DNA from 2 places in the Chryseobacterium gossypii genome. Region 2 is predicted to be linked to the other one. Evidence: riboswitches for the same ligand, from Rfam matches in the RefSeq annotation. Region 2 holds a riboswitch; the other holds the start of a gene.

Region 1 (9,664 bases), on a different contig from region 2:
TTTAAATTCATACCGTTCCTTTTGGCAAAAGCCAGGGTTGGATTATCACGCCATTTATGCTGTAGTTCCTCTCCTCTTATGATGCCCAGCGTCCTGATGCCCATCATCTCTCCCAATGCGGAAACCGCGGAAATATGGTTGGAAAAAGCTCCGCCGAAAGTTATCAGATAAGGCTCTGCAGGATTACGGCCCAAATAATTATTGATATTATAAAACAGTTTCCAGTATTTGTTCCCCGAAATCAGGGGATGAACAAGGTCTTCCCTTTTTATAAAGAGTCTCAGGTTTTTCCCGGCAGGGATTTCTACAATAGGAATATGAATATCCGGAAGTTTCATCCGTGCAAATTTCCTGAATTTATTTTAAAAGATCATTTTTAAATTAGTTAAACAAAACTTAAAAAGACAAATCCTTACACTCTTTTAGCTTTTCCGGATTTCCCGATAGCCATATATTTCATATCTGAACATACAGAAATTATCCAAGATACTTCCGGAAGCTCCAGGGTTTCCTTTTTTTGAGGTAGTTTAGATCTCCTTCACAGGTATAGGCCTCTCTCAAAAGAAATGCTCATGTATGCCCGGTAGCTGTCTCTCAATCTGAAAAGCCAGTAATAATATTCAATAACATAGAAAAAATAAAAGAAAATCACCAGCAGCTCCAGCTGTTGCCTCAAATGAATTTTTTCATGATTAATAAGTACTTTATTTTCCTTATCTTCGGGTCTCCTAATGAAGATAAAGGGAAAGAGGGCTATGCCGTTAATTTTCAGTTTTTTTAACGGCTTTTGGCACACAATTATCATACTAACAAATATAAAAGTTTTTTGATTTAAGAATTTAACTTATGGCCCATTTTGACATCAAAGAAAATGAAGACTTTTACTACAATGAGCAGGGTTACAAGGTTTTTACAGAAAAATTTCACCTGAAAAGAGGATATTGCTGTAAAAGTGGCTGTAGGCATTGTCCATATGGATACGATAAAAAGACCGACACATTTATTAAAAACGATAAAAAAAATAAATAAAATGAAAAAATATATTTTTATTTTGTTAGCTGCGGCTACTTTGGGTTTAACGTCTTGCAGTCCTTTCCAGGTTCGCTCAGATTATGCTGAAACAGCCAATTTCAATTCTTATAAAACCTATAAGATAAGAATTGATGATCTGAAACTGAATGATATTGATAAAGACAGGGTTCTGAATGAATTATCAAGGCAATTACAAAGCAAAGGTCTTGCATCCGGGGAAAACCCTGATCTTATCGTAAATGTAAAAGCTAATCATAAAAAGGTAACAGATATCACCACCAATTCTCCTTATGGCATGTATGGCTGGGGCGGTCCTTTCGGATGGGGTATAGGCATGAACAGAACATGGACCAGTAATTACAATGAAGGTGCCCTGATCGTTGATCTTATTGATGCAAAAACCAATAAACTGGTTTGGCAGGGGATCGGAAGCGGAATTTCTGTAGATTCACCGAAAGCCAAACAAAGGCAGATCCCTGAGATCATGGCCGAGATCATGGCCAACTATCCTCCTCAAAGAAAATAATATTTAAAATCATTCACCATAAAAAAGCCGGTACAGATGTTACCGGCTTTTACTATATGGCAATGCTGGCAATTATTTTTTAATGGCTTTGATAATCCTGTCCGTACCGTTATTATATCGGAGCGTTACAAAATATACACCTTTTTCCAGATCTTCCAGATACAATTCCTTTTCCGGTTTCGTGATGGTTCTTACCGTTCTTCCCACAGCATCATTAACAGTAATAGTCTTTACCTCCTTCAGATCCGAAATATGCAAGACATCATTAAAGGGGTTCGGATAAGCCTTTACCGGATTCAAATAGGTTTCATGAGTAGCCAGGTTCGGGATAGGTTCCCAGACTGCATCATCCCAATAATGCCCCGCCCAGCTCGTTCCGGGATTACGAATCGCCAGCCGGGCATTCGCAGGTACGGAAGCAGGTACGGTGAAGATCCTTTCTGATGAACTATCATAAGCGGTATTTGTGATCGTAATATTTTCAAGGACCACAAAAGTTGATGCATCGGAAGGATCCGTAATATAGCCGAATTCCAAAAATCCCGCGGAATTCGCCTTCACCTTGAACCTGAAACGGTGGGTCCCCGCATTGATATTGGTGACCCTTGGCATAATTACTATTGAGATCTTGCCGTTCCCATATCCGAACTGATATATCTGGCTCGTTCCCGAAGCGGGCTGCGTACTCGAGATAATCTGGCTGGCACCATTCAGAACAATCCTGTCCCAGCAATCCGGAACAATACTTTCAGGAGCATTATAGGAATCAAAATTTTCCGCAAAACCGCTCACGGCATTACATTGTGCATGGGTATATGAGATACCGCATAAAAGGCCTGCTACAGGCAGACAAATTCTAAGAGATAAGTTTTTAATCATTCTAAATAAAAATAATAAAGACGAAATTAATTATTTATCCGTATAATCATCTTAAAATATTCATGATTTTTATCAACTAAATAAAAAATTGAAATAGAGCTAAAAAAATTAACACAAGCAATGATAAAATAAAAATTATTACAACATAATCTTGTATTTTAATGGAATGAAAAATAAAATGCGTGACGTATTAAAATTAACAATCACGTAATTTTTTTCTCTAGAAAATGTAGTAATCTTACCGAAATATTATATTATGAAAAAAACATTATTATTTCTTGTATTCGGAGCTTTAGCCAGTGCCCAGGCTCCTGCGGGCTATTATAGTGCTGCCAATGGTCTGACAGGCGCCGCATTGAAAACCGCACTGAGCAACATCATTACAAACGGGCACCAGGATAAGGGCTATAGCGGATTATGGACCGGTTATAAAACAGCAGACATCGACAAAAATTACGAAAATGACGGGTCTATTCTGGATATCTATTCAGAAAGGCCTGCCGGAACAGATCCGTACAAATATACCCCGGGAGTGAACCAGTGCGGAACCTATTCAGTGGAAGGAAACTGCTACAACCGTGAGCATATCGTTCCCCAAAGCTTATTTAATGAAGCTTCTCCGATGGTTTCCGATATTCATTTTATCAGAGCCACTGATGGAAAAGTGAATGGGATGAGAAGCAATTATCCTTTTGGAAAGGTGGGAACAGCTACTTTTACATCGCTGAACGGATCCAAGCTGGGAAATTCTGTTTCATCAGGATACTCAGGAACCGTGTTTGAGCCTATCGATGAGTTTAAAGGTGATGTGGCCCGTATGATCTTCTATTTCGTGACCCGTTATCAAAATAAGCTTTCTACCTTTTCTTCAGGAAATATGCTGGGAAATTCAGCATTTCCGGGGCTGCAGACCTGGGAGCTGAATGTTTTGCTGGCCTGGCATAATCAGGATCCTGTTTCTCAGGCTGAAATCAACAGGAATAATTCATCCTATACCTATCAGGGGAACAGAAATCCTTTCATCGACAATCCAAATTATGTGAATCTTATCTGGGGTTCCGGCTCAGATTCAGGAGGCGGTGGTACGGATCCGGGAACACCTGCTCCTTCCGGCTGTATAAACGAGACCTTTGAAACGATTCCGACAAGCAGCTCATCCAGCTATACCACAAGAACGTGGACCAATAACGGAGTAACCTGGACCGCAACGGATGCAAGAACTGATCAGACCATCACCAATAAAGCCATCACAGTAAGAAACGGATCATTAAAATCCAGCGCTTCGGGTAATGGTATCGGCTCTTTGACCGTTACCACTCAGTTAAAGTTCAGCGGAAGCAGCGGCACCTTCAATGTCCAGGTGAATGGGGTCACCGTAGGAACCATTCCTTATAATTCCAATGTAACCACCACTACCCTCAGCAACATCAATGTTTCCGGAAATGTGATCGTAACCCTGACCAATAGTTCAACAAGCAACCGTGTTGCCATTGATAATCTGAGCTGGACCTGCTATCCGGGAACAACAGCTTCAAAGCTAAGCAGCAATATTTCCGGATCATCGGAAGCAGAAAGCCTGCAGGTATATCCTAATCCGGTTTCAAATCAGGAAATTTTTATAAAAGGAAACACCCAGAATATCAAAAAGGCTGAAATTTATAATCTTCAGGGAAAAATAATGCAGACCATTGAAAACCCCTTCAAAGGAAATGGAAATTCTATAAGGATCCAAAAACTCGAACCAGGAATTTATATTTTAAAACTGGACAGTACTCTGCTAAAATTTATTGTTAGATAACTATTCATCTATTGAAAAAGTCAAAGGCCGCAATCATGCGGCCTTTGATTTTTTCAATAACGATCTGTCCATTATACCCCTCTTCCCATTCTGGAAAGCTGCTGTATTTGCTGCATATATCCATCCCAGCCCAGGGTTGCAATGGCATAAACCATATAAAGGACCTGCAAAGAGCCTAGTGCCAGGCCTATGATACATAAGATACGCCCCGTATTCAGGTTATTGAAATCTGAATATAGTGACGGATTCTGATCGTAAAGCAGTTTATCATTTTTATATTTATTAAGGCCGATAAGTCCGCATATAATTCCGACTAAACCTGTACAGCAGCATGTTCCCACTACTGAAACGATTCCTAGAATAAGTACTGTTTGTGCATTTGGCAATTTTTGGTCCATAGCTTATAATTTAAGATTATTTTTAATGTGTTATAAAGAAATGTTTATAAAAGTATGAAAATACCATGATAACTGAATTGACTATCGCCAGAAAAATCAATGCATTACCATAGTTCCTTTTTCTGTCAATAAAATTAAGGACAACCGTAGCAAAAAACAGCAAAAGGGTATATACTGCCGGAAACATATGGAATGCCTCGGAGAATCTTCCCTCAAAAACCATAACAATGGCTCTCTGGGTACCGCATCCGAAGCATTCTATCCCCAGGAACTTTTTACTGGGACAGGGCAGCATAAAGTCTTCAATTTTCATATTGCATTTTGTCGGGTCCGGTAAAATTATGAAGAAATTTTCGCTCTGGTATACTGATGGGGAAAAAAGCATTCTTCTTTCATTTCAAATGAACCCTGGACCGCAGTATAGGGATTTCTCAGAATTTCTCTTGCCACGAATATCAGGTCAGCTTCTCCTTTCCGAAGAATCTCCTCCGCCAGATCTATCCTGGTGATCAGCCCTACTGCACCGGTTTTTACTTCCGCCTCGTTTCTTACCTGTGAAGAAAAAGGAACCTGATAGCCTTCATAAACAGGAATCTTTGCACCATGAATGTTGCCTCCGCTTGATACGTCAACCAAATCTACTGAATGCTCCTTCAACACTTTTGCCAACTCTATACTGTCCCGTATGTTCCAGCCGTTTTCAGCATATTCGGTTCCTGAGATCCTTACAAATAGGGCAACATTTTCATTCAGTTCTTCATTCACCGCATCTACAATTTCCAGCAGGAATCTGATCCTGTTTTCAAAGCTGCCGCCATACTCATCTGTTCTGATATTGGAAAGCGGAGACAGGAACTGATGAACAAGGTAACCATGCGCGCCATGAATTTCAACCACATCAAAACCGGCTTTTACAGCTCTTGCGGCTGCTTCTTTAAAACGCAGGATTATTTCTTTGATTTCTTCTTTCGTCAACGCATGCGGGATCCTTTCAGAAGGCTGATAAGGAATCGGGCTTGGAGCAACGGTTTCCCATCCTTCTTCAACCGGGATCTGTACATTGTTCCAGGTAGATCCTTTTCTTCCGGAATGCGCCAGCTGGATTCCGATCTTGCTTTCTGAATTTCCGTGCACAAATTCAACGATTTTCTGTAGTTTTTCCGCCTGTTCATCCGTCCAGATCCCCATGCAGTGATTGGTGATCCGGCCACGGGGTTCTACACCGGCAGCTTCTACCATGATCAAACCGGTTCCTCCCTGCGACCTGCTTCCGTAATGTACAAAATGAAAATCATTCGCCATGCCGTCTTCACAGGAATACATACACATCGGAGACATCACCCATCGGTTTTTCAATTCCACATTCCTGAATTTAATAGGAGTATATAACATGTTCAGTCTGAATTTTTAAGTTTTTTTTAGTGTATAAATTTATTGTCCACCTTGGTAAAAAGAGCTAAATTTATCCCCCTTTTTTTAATCCACAATATATGAAAAAAGAAACTCAAATCAGTTACGAATACTTTAAAAGTAACAATGAGCTGAACGATATAGAGAAAAAGTTGTTTGAGAGGGCGAAGCAGGCCCGTGAAAATGCTTATGCGCCCTATTCACGATTTCTGGTGGGCTGTGCCGTACTATTGGAAAACGGCGAGATCTATTCCGGGAACAACCAGGAAAATGCTGCCTTCCCTTCCGGTCTCTGCGCTGAGAGAACCACTTTGTTCTGGGTTGCAGCCAATTTTCCGGATGTAAAAGTAAAAAAGATTTTTATCGTAGGCGGCCCCGAAGGGTCCGATGAAAAAAATCCTCCGATCCCTCCCTGTGGGGCCTGCAGGCAAAGTCTGATTGAATATGAAACGAAGCAAAACGAAAATATAAATCTTTATTTTTCAAGTATGAATGAGGAAGTGGTAAAAGTATATTCTATCAAAGATCTTCTTCCGTTTTATTTTGATGCTACCTTTTTATAACCTTGAATACTGATCCCCAACACTGAAAGCCGTAATGATTTTTTTGCATTTCGGTTTAATAAATTTATATTTGCAAAAATTTTGGTTTCCATAAAACGGAAATAATAGGGAATTGGGTGAAAATCCCAAGCTGTCCCCGCAACTGTAAATCGTAGTAAGTGTTTCTGCAAAAAAACCACTGTGCAAACGGGAAGGTGCAGAAAAGCGAAAGCCAGGAGACCTGCCAAAATTAAAAATCAAAAATATGTTGCTTTCGGAGGAAAAGTAAAATAGTATGGATATAAAAAGATCTTTAGTACTGCTTTTTTCATCTTACGGATGTTTTCTTTTTGGACAAGAGAAAACCATCGACACCGTATATATTTTTGATAATCAGATGAATAAAGCGAAACTTTTCCACAAGGTAAATACGCTTTCTGCCACGGATATCCAAAAAAACTCTGCTAGCCTGTCTGATGTTTTACGCTTCCAAACTTCTCTTTATATTAAGGAAAACGGCCGTGGAGCGGTATCATCACCTTCATTCAGGGGAACTACCGCACAACAGACCGCTTTTGTATGGAACGGGATCAACATCAACTCCGTTTTTTTAGGGCAGGGAGACATCAACAACATCCCTTTATTCGGCTATGATCAGATGGAAATAAAACCAGGGGGCGGGAGTGTTGTTTACGGAAGCGGTGCAATAGGCGGGAGCATTCATCTGAATAACAATCTCCACTTCAATGAAGGTTTTCATGCCTCACTTTATTCGGAAGCGTCTTCTTTCGATACTTATAATCATTTCGCCAAAGCGTCTTTCAGCAATGACAGGTTCAGCATTAAGGTTTCAGGGAATTATTTTATCAGCCGCAATGATTATGAAGTGGAGGAAAGGAACTATATCAACCGGAACGGACAATATAACAATGCTACCTTCAATATCGGCGCTTCTTATAAGATTGCCCGCCATCAGACGATTTCGTGGCAAAGCCAGTTTTTCGATTCTTCCCAACACTACCCGATTTTCGTTGAAAATGGGAACAAGACAAAGTATGAAACTCAGAGTGTACGGACCTTACTGGCCTGGGACGTCAATACCGGAAAGTTATCCAACAGCCTGAAGACGGCTTATACTGAAGAAAATTTCCAGTATTTCAGTGATATCAGCAAGCCTGAAACCAGTGGTGCCACCGGGAAAAATTATATTGTGAAGAATGATTTCAATTATTTCATTCTTCCTAAGCTCAATATGAACGTTATTACCGAATTCCAGGTAAATACCGGAGAAGGTGCCGGCACCTCAGGTGTTGGCGACGTTAAAAGAAACGCCGGTTCTGTGGCTGGTTTATTAAGGTATTTTGCCATCTCAGATCTGCGTTTTGAGGCCGGGATCAAGAAAGATTTTGCGGAAGGCTTTTCCTCCCCCGTTCTGTATTCGTTTTCCGGGAAATGGAGGGCCTTAAAATGGTACAGCATCGGACTGAACCTTTCCAGAAACGTCAGGTTTCCCACTTTCAACGATCTTTACTGGCAACCCGGAGGAAATCCTGACCTGAAAGCCGAAACTTCCATTCAGACGGATATGGATCATGAATTCAGCTTTGGTAATTTTAAGATCATCCTGAGCCCTTATTACATGAACATTTCCAATCTTATCAACTGGCTTCCCACCCCATACGGATACTGGGCACCGTTTAATACCCTTAAGGTGGAATCCTACGGGCTGGAATCCCAGATCACTTATAATAAAAGTTTCGGTAGTCACCAGATCGGCCTGAATGCAGGCTATACATTCGCAAAGTCCGTTAATCAGGAAACAAAAAAACAGCTGATGTACGTACCTTTGCATAAGGCCTTCGGAAATATTGATTACCGGTACAGCTTCTTCAGGATATTTGTACAGGGAATGTTCAACGGGCTTACCTATACAACCACAGACGGGAAAAAGGCTGATGCTCTGGACCCTTATTTTGTTCTGAATACAGGGCTGTCAGCAACAGTTTTAAAAAAATATACATTAGGTTTCAGAATAAATAACGTTACGAACACCGTTTACGAAACTGTAGCCTACTACCCTATGCCAAAGAAAAATTATACTATTTTTGCAACAATAAATTTTTAAAATTTAAAATATATGAAAATATCTAAGCTTTTACCTCTTATTTTTGCATTGACATTGCTTTTTAATGTTTCCTGTAACAGTGACAGCAGCGTCACCCAGGAGATGTTTTACGGTAACGGATACCTTATTTCCAATGAGGGCAACTTCGGAACCCCGAATGCTGATGTAACTTTCGTAACCAGTGACTTAACATCAAAACAGGATAATATTTTCTCAAACAGCAATGGGGGCGCCAGCTTAGGTGATGTTTTGCAGACCATTGTCTTTAATGGTGGCGCGGCTTATCTGGTATTGAACAACTCCAATAAAATCCAGATTGTAGACCGCAATACGTTCAAAAAATACGGTGAGATTACCGAACAGATCAATCAGCCCCGATACATGGCTTTTGCCAACAATTATATTTACGTGACTAATGATGTATTCAACGGTGATAAATATGTAAGTGTCTACAATGCGGCTAATTCGGCTTTTGTGAAAAAGATTCCTTTGGCTGACACTGCTGAAAGAATTGTACAGGCCGGCGGTAATATTTTCGTTCAGAACGCCTCTTACGGCATGGGAAATAAGATCACCTATATCAATACTTCAAACAACGAAATTGAGTCTGTGATCACCCTGCCTAACGGAAATATCAATAAGACTATTGCCAATAACAATAATGTGTACTCTATTGCTGCGGGAACTACAGATTCTTATATCTATAAGATATCAAGCACAGGAGATATTGTAAAGACCACCACCCTGACCGGAATCGCCAATGCCACCAATCTTGAAATTTATGGTGATACCTTTTATTTCACTTCCGGCAATAAAATATATGCCATGAATATGAATACGAACACAGTACCTACAAACCCGATAATTACAGTGACCGATAACGGGCCTTATTCCACTCTGTACGGATTCAATGTGATCAACGGAAGGATCTTCACTTCGGATTCAAAGGGATTT
Region 2 (9,664 bases):
CAAGATCATGGACGTCCACTTTCCTGTCTGAAATCTTTCCTTCCCTTATTTTTTGCCCGAGTGTATTATAAATTTCAAACTCATTTCCCGAGGTCCCTGAGATATGGATAATATCAGAGACAGGATTCGGATAGATGTGGATATCCTTATTTTTTCCCGTTTCATCTACAGCCAGGCTACGTTCGGTGAAAATAACATTATAATCTTCCACCTCACCACTGGCAACAACGGTGCAGGCATCGGTAGTAAGAGCCTCGCTCATCATAACCCTCATTGTAACGCCACATGCGGGGCCTGAAGCAGAAGCAGGAACAGAAAAGGTATGTACTATTCCGCTGGCGAACATGCTCAGACCGGTGCCAATAATCCTTTCCGATGGCTCAAAATCTCCATTTCCGTTGAAATCTATCCATACGCTTATTGCAGTAGGGGTTTGTCCGGAAGCCCATCCCTTGCTGACAAAAACTGAATTTAATGATGAATCAGAAGCCAGGTAAATCTGACGTGTCGGATCTTCCCGATAGTCCGTATAAGTTGAAGCCCCGGAATTGCTTATCATTTGTGGCAGCCCTCCTGCAGGGGTAACGCTCACAGTGACGATCTGCATGATGGATGGATCTACCGACCCTGCCAGACAGTAGTTCAATCTCGTCTTAAAGGTTACCGTATTTGATACATCAGCGGGATTTGTCGCATCTCTTACCCTGGCTTCATATACAGTGCAGGGTATCAGGCCGCTAATGTCATAAAAAGTATTTACCGTTTGAAAAGGCCCTACCCAGACACCGTTCGAAACTCTGAACTCCACCAGATACTGACCTCCGGGAATCGGGCTCCAGGTGAGCTTTGCCGATGAAAGGGTGATTTCCGTTGCCATAACGTTTGTCGGAACCGTAAACCCAGCCGCTGCCCCGGAGTTTTTACCCTGGCACAGAATGATTCCGGCAAACAGTATAAAGAAATAAAATAGTTTTTTTATCATTTTCTATACTGATTTTAAATTTTTATCTAAAATTAATAAAAAACCAATAATTATTATTATAATTTAGCAATAAAATATTATATTTTAAAATTTGTTAGTCAAAAATTACAATTTCTTCTTAGATTTGATCTATGATCAAAAGCTTTAAGATTCTCGGAATATTTTATCTGAAACTGCTAATCCCTGCTGTTGTATCTTCTTTATTGCTTGTTTTTCAGACGGGATTCAATATCCGTAATTTCGGATTGTGTTTCCTTATAATTTTCCCGGCTATTCACTATTTCATTTATGAGCTGAGGTTAAAAAATGAATATTTCTTTTACGCGGGCTTCGGATTCTCGAGAAGCTTTCTATGGATACTGACCCTATCCATAAGTTTAATCGTCAATTTTGTCACAAGATGTATATGAATAAATTGCATGTAGACAGTGTCACGAAATCCTATGGATCAAAGCACATTCTACAGGATATTTATTTGGGTTGTGAAACCGGGAAAATCGTGGGCCTCCTCGGAAGAAACGGGGCCGGAAAATCCACTTTATTACAGATCATTTTCGGGACTATTAAAGGTAAAACCCAATTTATAAGGTTTAATGATATTATTCTTAAAAACCAGTTTGACAGGCGGAACAGAATCGCTTATCTGCCTCAGCACCCGTTTTTGCCTAAAAATATGAACGTTAAAACCTTAATAGATCTGTTTTGCGGCAAGGAGGAAGCGGATGAGCTTTTGAAGGTGAGTTTGATCCGTCCATTTTTAGATCATACCGTTGGAAAGCTTTCCGGCGGGGAGCAGAGAATGGTGGAAACCTTATTAATCATCTATTCCGAATCCGCTTTTATTTTATTGGACGAGCCTTTTCACAGCCTTTCTCCTAAAATTGCCGGTGAACTTAAAATATTGATCCGGGAAAGATCAAAACAAAAGGGATTCATCATTTCAGACCATAGCTACCGGGATGTTCTTGACCTCTCTGATGACGTGTGTCTGCTTTCTGATACTCATCTAAAGCGGATAAAAGATTTTAAGGAATTGGAAATGTATAATTATCTCCCGAAAACTTTTTAATTTATATATTTGGACTATCAAAAATTTTCATGATGATTTCCGTAAACAAGGCATTATATGTATCCATTTTCAGTTTTTTCTCCCTGGCTTTTGTGAAAGGGCAGAATAAGGTCCCTTTTGGAGTTGTGAAAGCTGAGGAAGGCTATGCAATGGTACGTGTTCCTAAAGATAATTACAGAAAGATCGTAGATAAGATCCGCATGCGGAGAGGAGATGTTTTTGTCTATGTAAAGCCGGCACCCGGCGAAACAGAATGGATCTGGATCAAATACCCGGAGAAAGGTGGTGTGGAAAAGCCTTTCGTACGGTATGAGACCCTGGATAAGGAAGGTATGGTAAATAAAGACCGTATCGCCTTCATTGATCAGTTACCGCAATTCACGCCATCTCGGTCTAAAAACGGGCGGTCCCTTATCTTTACCGATAACAGCAACCCGAAGATACCCACGGCCCAAAGAAGCAAAGTTATCATTGACATTTATCCGTCCAACGCCAGCTATCGTAAACAGGAGAAGGACAGTATCGGCAATATCCTTACCATAGATAAGGTAAAACCCTGGGGAATCAGCAATACGATTCCTGAAGGAATGACGGAAATCAAATCAATCAGGGTTCAGCAGCCCGGCCGAGGCTCCGTGTTTGTAAGGGAAGCGATTAAAAATATGTTTCAGCCGACCATGGATTTTGACAACATTGGTGTAACCTCCATAGATAATGACCATATTTTTCTTTATATGATCAACGGATCGGGTGAAAACAGGTATACAACACTCTGGACCATTAAAGAAGGAAGGGTTGCCAGCCAGATTATCTATAAAAACCCGGAATAAATTATTATTTTTGCACTGAAAAGCCTAATGCTTATTCATCCGGAAACGGGTTCTTCTTAACGGGGATTAAAAGGGAATCGTGTGAAAATCACGAGCTGTCGCGCAACTGTAAGTAACCGAAGTCTTTATTAAAGACCCACTGTGCAGCATGCATGGGAAGGGAATAAAGATGTTACAAGCCAGGAGACCTGCCTTTTTCTTATAAACAAAAAACTTTCGCGATTTGAAGTTTATTGATCTGATGAATTGTTTCAGGAGCCTTATATTCCTGTTATTATTCTGTTTTCAATATTGTTCATCTCGCCTTATAATAATGAAATATGACAACAGAAGAAAGAATTGAAGCATCCGAGACGAGAATTTTCAAAGCGGTATTCCCGAATACTACCAATCATTACGACACTCTCTTCGGAGGTACAGCCATGCAGCTGATGGATGAAGTAGCCTTCATCGCCGCTACGCGATTTGCAAGAAAAAGAGTGGTAACCGTAAGCAGTGACAGGATCGATTTCAAGATACCTATTCCTGCAGGAACGATTGTTGAACTGATCGGAAGGGTTTCACATGTAGGTACTACAAGTATGAAAGTGAACGTTGAGATCTATACCGAACAGATGTATTCTTATGAAAGGGAAAGAGCCATCGTAGGGGATTTTACTTTTGTGGCAATTGATGAATCCAAAAAGCCGGTATCGATACTGTAAGGTTTTTGGGCGGCCTGCGGCCGCCCAAAACCTATCTCAATACTTTTTCGGTTGCCAGATTCCTGTCCAGCAGCAATTCGAAAGCCTCTCCCATCTCGTCCGAAGCTCGGGTAATGGCATGTTCCAGCATATTTCGGATCTGCTTTTCCGTAACATGAGCTTCCGTCCAGCTTTTTCCTGATGTATGGGAATTCAGGATAAACGGCATGATTCTGTCTATGGCACAGGCAAAAACAGCATCGGGGGTCTTCTCTTCTTCAAATTCAAGCCACAGGTCAAAAAATTCTGATCTTAGGGGCTCATCCAGAATACCGAAAATATTTTGAGCCGACCGCTTTTCTCGTTCAAATTTCCCAACCATAGCCTTTTCATCAAACAGAAAGGTATCTCCGGCTTCAATTTCCACCAGATCATGAATCGAGAGCATCCGAATCACTCTCAATAAATCAATCTCCGCCCTGTTTTTAGCGTATGGATAAAGAATCTGGGCTAAAATAATAATCTGCCATGAATGCTCGGCGGTATTTTCCCTCCGGGAGTCATCTGCATTATAGTTTCTCCTTTGTACATTTTTTAAAGCATCAACGGCTACAATAAAGTCAATTTCTTTCTGGATCTTCATTCTGCAAAAATACATTATAATCGGCAAAACTGAATGTCCAAAATTCTGGTAACAAGATATAATAAAAGCATCCTGTTAAGAATACTTTTAATTTATTTATTATCATATAAATCTGAGGAGAGACCGCTAAACTCTTTTTCATCAATCCACGAATCAAGGCAAAAGTGCTGAGTCTTTTATAGTACCTGTAGAAATACTGATTTTATTATTCTTTTTCAATGAAATACCCTGCAAAGTCTTTCCACAAATTGTTCTAGCATTATCTTTATCCATTATAGTATCCCCAATTACTATAATTGATGCTTGTACTCCAAGCCATCCATCTTAATAAAAACAATGTCTTTATGTTTGAAACTTTATGATTCATTTTAGGATATTTTTTTCTTGAAAGTTTGACAGCATTTCCAAAAATTTCCGGATGCATATCCATCCATTTTGTTAATTCTCCTGCTCTTAGAAAATGTTTAAAACTATCTTCATGCTTTTCCCAGCATTTGACACCGTGAAAAGAAAGCAAATCTAACCTGTACTTATTGAAAGCTTCACTCATTCTTATAGCACATTGATTTGGGAACAATCAGACATTAAAGAATGAGAGCCTTTTCCAGGGTGGTTTTCCACAGTTCTTCAATCTTACCATGAATAGAAAACTTTATAACCATAATGTAATAATTTTCCTATTTATATCCAGTTAATAAAAAGAAAAAATAATAAAAAACCCCTTGATTTTCTTAAAATTTAAGATTCGTTCATTTAGGTATGAAAAATAATTTAACTGAAAACCAATCACTTACAATAATGTTTATTATTTTTTCACTACTTTGTATTGCATAATACCATTTTAATTATATATCTTTGTAATGTAAAATTAGAATAGGTTCAACTAGCTAGGAACCGATTCTACATATCACTAATTAAAAACTTATTAAGATGAATACTGAAAATACCAAAGCGCAAATGCGAAAAGGAATTCTGGAATTCTGTATTTTAAGTCTCATCAACCATCGTGAAATGTATGTTTCCGACCTTATAGATGAACTAAAAAAAGGAAAGCTGGATGTTGTAGAAGGAACCCTCTACCCTCTTTTAACAAGATTAAAAAATGGTGAGTTTCTTTCATACAGGTGGGAAGAATCCACTGGAGGCCCGCCAAGAAAATACTATCAGATCACTGAAAAAGGTAAGCTGTTTTTAGATGAACTTCAAAATACCTGGAATGAATTAACAGATTCAGTAAACCAAATCACTCAAAAAAATTAAAAAACAAAGCTATGAACAAGACACTCTCAATAGGACTCGCAGGTTTTTCTTTTACCATAGAAGAACACGCATATATAAAGCTAGGCGATTACCTTAATGCTCTGAGAAGCTCGCTGGATGCTTCGGAAGCCGATGAGGTAATGCACGACATAGAAATCAGAATGGTTGAAATTTTCAGGGATTCACTGGGTAAGCGTGAAGTAATCAATGATACGGATGTAGAAAGGGTAATTGCCCAGATAGGAACTCCTGAAAAAATCGAAGAGCAGGAAGAGGCTTACTATTCTGAAAAAAATACAAAAAAAGCATATTCCTCCGGTACTCCATATACAGATAAAAAACAATTGTTCCGGGATCCTGAAAGACAAAAAATAGCAGGAGTTTGCGCAGGTTTAGCCCATTATCTGGGAATGGATATTACTGCCATGAGAGCCATCTGGCTGGGAATCTTCCTTCTTGGGACTTTTACCGCCGCCATTTCTTCCACTCTGGTTTTCTTACTGTATATTATCCTTTGGGTCGTATTGCCAAAAGCAGAAACTGCAGCAGATTTCCTGAAAATGAAGGGAAAGCCTATGAACTTCGACAATCTTAAGAATGAGTCCAACAAGCTGGTTCAGTTTGCCAACGAATCTACTCAGAGGGTCGGAGAAATGTATCATGAAACCAAACCTTACATCAGTAATGCCGGAAGCGGGATCTGGAATGTTTTCAAATACATCATCGGAGGTATCTTTGTTTTCATGGCGCTGGGCAGCATTATCGGAGTATTCGCGGTATTCGGGCTTTTCGGAATGGATTCCGATTTTCCGGGGGCCAATGAGATAAGATTTTATTTTGATGACAACGGAATGGATAAGATTCTGACCGCGATTATCATCATCGGATCTTTAATTCCTGCGATCATCTTCAGTTTGCTGAGCATTAAAATATTCTCACCGAAAACGAAATTAAGGAACATCGGTTGGGTTTTGGGAGCCTTATTCCTTATATTGATCGGTCTGGGCACTTATTTCGGGGTTCATATGGCCAAAAGGGATCTGATCTACAGAGGCAGCAAGGAAGACACAGAAAATATCGCCATCAATACCACTTCAGACAGTATCTATGTAGATGTGAAGCAGGTAAACATCCCGCAAAACTTCATTGCTTATGATGATGATATCTATTCAGATAAAAAGTCTGTGTATAAGGAAGACTATATCTATGTGCAGGTTACAAGAAAACCGGATGTAAAAACCCCTTATCTGATCATTAAAAAGGAAGGAAACGGATATAATGTGCCGGTTGATGTAAGTGTTCCTGTAGATGTGGTAGGAAACAAGGTCATACTTCCAAACTATATCAGGTATCCTTATCAGCACAGATTCAGAGATTACAGGGTTGATTATGAGCTTGTAGTACCTCAAAAAGCCGTTGTAATTCCTGTAAAAAAAGACAGAATTGATTTTGACGGTGACTTAAACGGTGACGGTATAAATGATGATGACCAGGATAAGGATGAAGACGGCAACATCAGAATTGAAAAGAATAAAATCACCGTCAATGGCTCTACTATCGAATACAGCTCTGATGACAAAGACAGCATCATCATCAACGGGAAAAAGGTTCCGGCCTCCCAGGCAAATAAAGTGATTGACTCTATGAAATCCGAAATTAAAAAAGTAAAAGGCGGAGATGTAGACATCAGAGTGAATGACGGAAAAAATGAAATTTCCATACAGACTAAATAATTAACTGCAGAGAGTGGCAAGAAGGTGTGAATGGATAGCAACCGTTTGAAATTCACACCCTTCTTCTCTCAAAAAAAGTAAATTTTAATATCTCTGTTTCACTAAATTATCTTATCTTCGTAAAAAATTAATAACCAAATCAAAAGCAGAACAAAATGGTACAAGTTGCACTAGAAATTGTAATGAAAATCGTAGATTTGATCAGCGGTTTATTTTAAGAGCGATAATATTTCAATATATTTGTAGAGTATAACCAAAGTTTGGTTATACTTTTTTGTTTAATACGGAAGATTTATGAAAAAACTCATTGGCAAGCTGATGTTAAAAATCTTAGGCTGGAAGATCGTTATGCAGGGTGATGTAAACCAGCTGAACAGATGTATCCTCGTTGTTGCCCCGCATACCCACAACATGGAATATATCCTGGGAAATTTTGCCTATTGGGCGCTGGAAAAGCCGTTAAAAGTAATCATTAAGGATGCGCATACCAAAGCCTGGTACGGAGGTATTGTAAAAGGTTTAGGAGGAATTGGTATTGACAGGAGCCAGAAAAATGATCTGGTAAACTTTGTTGCCAGGGAATTCGGGAAAGACAGCTTCAGTTTGGTGATCACTCCGGAAGGTACAAGGAGCTGGGTACCGAAATGGAGAAAGGGCTTTTATCATATGGCGCTGGCTGCCAAGGTTCCGATTGTTTTGGCTGCCGGTGATTTCAAAAGAAAAATCATTTACCTGGGCTACACCATTCCTTATGAAAGGATCGCTACCGTTCCTTTTTCTGAAATAATGCAGGAGATCCAGGATTATTATATCAAAAATGATATCGTACCAAAGGTTCCTGCCAACTGGAACCCGAATATCACGGGAAATAATGAATATTAGTCTGAAACCGAAAGGCAGTCCATATTATAACTCATATTATCAAAATGACGGGAACAAAAGAAGAAATACTACAGTTTTTAAACAGCTGGGGAGGTGATGTCACTCTGGCTAAAACTTTAGAAATAAAATTTACTGATATCGACCTGGAAAATGAAACGCTTACTGCCACAATGCCTGTGCAGCCGAAAGTACACCAGCCTTTCGGCATCTTACATGGCGGAGCCAGCTGCGTTCTGGCCGAAACCATGGGCTCAAGCCTTTCCAATTTTTTTATTGACGGAAATAAGTATTACGGAGTAGGCACTAATATCAATTCAAATCATCTGAGAAGCAAAAAGGACGGAATAGTTACCGGATTCGCCCGGTTTATCAGGAAAGGGAAAACCATGCACGTTTCCGAAATCGAGATCCGTGATGAGAAAGGCCAGCTCATCAACCACACCACCATGACGAATAATATTCTCAACAGATAACTTTCTGTAAAAAATCTGTTTGCAATGATCTATTTCAAACTCCCGTTCAGCGAAAGGATATATACCGTAAATGAAAGCTCAGATAAAAATTCTGTCATATTCCATTCATTCGACGGCTCCGAGCAAATAACTTTCAATGGGGATATTACAGCGATCAGTGAAGAAGAATTCAGAGTAGCAAATTGTAAAACCACGGAATTACCGGAAGATAAAAGCGGCTTTATTGCAGAAACAAAAGACGAATACCTGCATAAGCTGGAAGAGGTCATTGAATTCATCAAAGCAAACAGACTTCCCAAACTCGTGCTGTCCCGCAAAAAAATTTTAAGAGATTTCGGCACGATCGACCTGAATGAAAGCTTTATAAATTTATGCAAGACCTACCCTAATGCGTTCAGGTATTTATTTACGAAAGGTGAAAGTTCCTGGATGGGAGCTTTTTCGGAGGTATTGGGAAAATTTAATAAAGCTACCGGTCAATTTGAGACAATGAGCCTTGCGGGAACACTCCCTGTTTCCGAAAACTGGACAGAAAAGGAAATTGAAGAGCAAAAACCTGTGACAACATATATTCAGGATATCCTTAAAAACTATTCGGACGATGTAGAGGCCTCACAAATCTATGATCATATTTCGGGGAATATCAAGCATCTCCGTACAGATTTTAAAGCCCGCATACGCCCGGAAGATCTGGATAAGATCATCCATGAATTACATCCTACCCCTGCTGTCTGTGGCATCCCGAAAGATCTCTGCAAGGAAAGTATCCGGAGGTTTGAAAAATTCCCCCGTGAATTGTATGCCGGGTATATAAGAATTGAAACAGAGGAAGCCATACTGTATTTCGTTAATCTTCGCTGTGCAAAATTATACCGCGACTCCGTACATATATTTGCAGGAGGAGGGATTACCGGGCTAAGCAATCCTGAAAAAGAGTGGACAGAAACTGAACTGAAATCTGAGGCTATTCTAAAGAATCTGGTTTCTTAGAATTAATACTTCTTCCCCATCAATTCCATCATTCGGAGTACACAAGATCTTAATTAAAGATTATTAGATTCGCTATTAGTTAAAACAAATCAACAGATAGCCTGTTGTATTCTTCTTAT

The links. Region 2 has a riboswitch for cobalamin ahead of ABMQ40_RS04525 (acyl-CoA thioesterase). Riboswitches for the same ligand answer to the same signal wherever they lie in the genome.
Region 1: linked by a shared signal. The riboswitch ahead of ABMQ40_RS01115 (TonB-dependent receptor plug domain-containing protein) and the one ahead of ABMQ40_RS04525 (acyl-CoA thioesterase) in region 2 are both predicted to bind cobalamin.

The regions. Positions count from the first base shown of each region.
Region 1 covers NZ_JBGCUR010000001.1:219,510-229,173, reverse strand. The annotation lists gene ABMQ40_RS01165 (1-aminocyclopropane-1-carboxylate deaminase/D-cysteine desulfhydrase) at 1-338, opposite strand, end outside; partial or broken gene ABMQ40_RS01160 (hypothetical protein) at 478-805, opposite strand; gene ABMQ40_RS01155 (C1orf53 family protein) at 847-1,029, shown strand; gene ABMQ40_RS01150 (DUF4136 domain-containing protein) at 1,031-1,558, shown strand; gene ABMQ40_RS01145 (T9SS type A sorting domain-containing protein) at 1,631-2,437, opposite strand; gene ABMQ40_RS01140 (endonuclease) at 2,694-4,235, shown strand; gene ABMQ40_RS01135 (CCC motif membrane protein) at 4,307-4,633, opposite strand; gene ABMQ40_RS01130 (DUF2752 domain-containing protein) at 4,656-4,946, opposite strand; gene namA (NADPH dehydrogenase NamA) at 4,973-6,025, opposite strand; gene cdd (cytidine deaminase) at 6,124-6,606, shown strand; cobalamin riboswitch at 6,672-6,848, shown strand; gene ABMQ40_RS01115 (TonB-dependent receptor plug domain-containing protein) at 6,881-8,710, shown strand; gene ABMQ40_RS01110 (YncE family protein) at 8,723-9,664, shown strand, end outside.
Region 2 covers NZ_JBGCUR010000004.1:98,991-108,654, forward strand. The annotation lists gene ABMQ40_RS04510 (GEVED domain-containing protein) at 1-982, opposite strand, end outside; gene ABMQ40_RS04515 (ATP-binding cassette domain-containing protein) at 1,389-2,051, shown strand; gene ABMQ40_RS04520 (hypothetical protein) at 2,081-2,881, shown strand; cobalamin riboswitch at 2,912-3,091, shown strand; gene ABMQ40_RS04525 (acyl-CoA thioesterase) at 3,202-3,585, shown strand; gene ABMQ40_RS04530 (HD domain-containing protein) at 3,617-4,207, opposite strand; gene ABMQ40_RS04535 (T6SS effector amidase Tae4 family protein) at 4,473-4,784, opposite strand; gene ABMQ40_RS04540 (PadR family transcriptional regulator) at 5,138-5,467, shown strand; gene ABMQ40_RS04545 (PspC domain-containing protein) at 5,479-7,200, shown strand; gene ABMQ40_RS04550 (1-acyl-sn-glycerol-3-phosphate acyltransferase) at 7,495-8,082, shown strand; gene ABMQ40_RS04555 (PaaI family thioesterase) at 8,127-8,555, shown strand; gene ABMQ40_RS04560 (chorismate-binding protein) at 8,580-9,545, shown strand.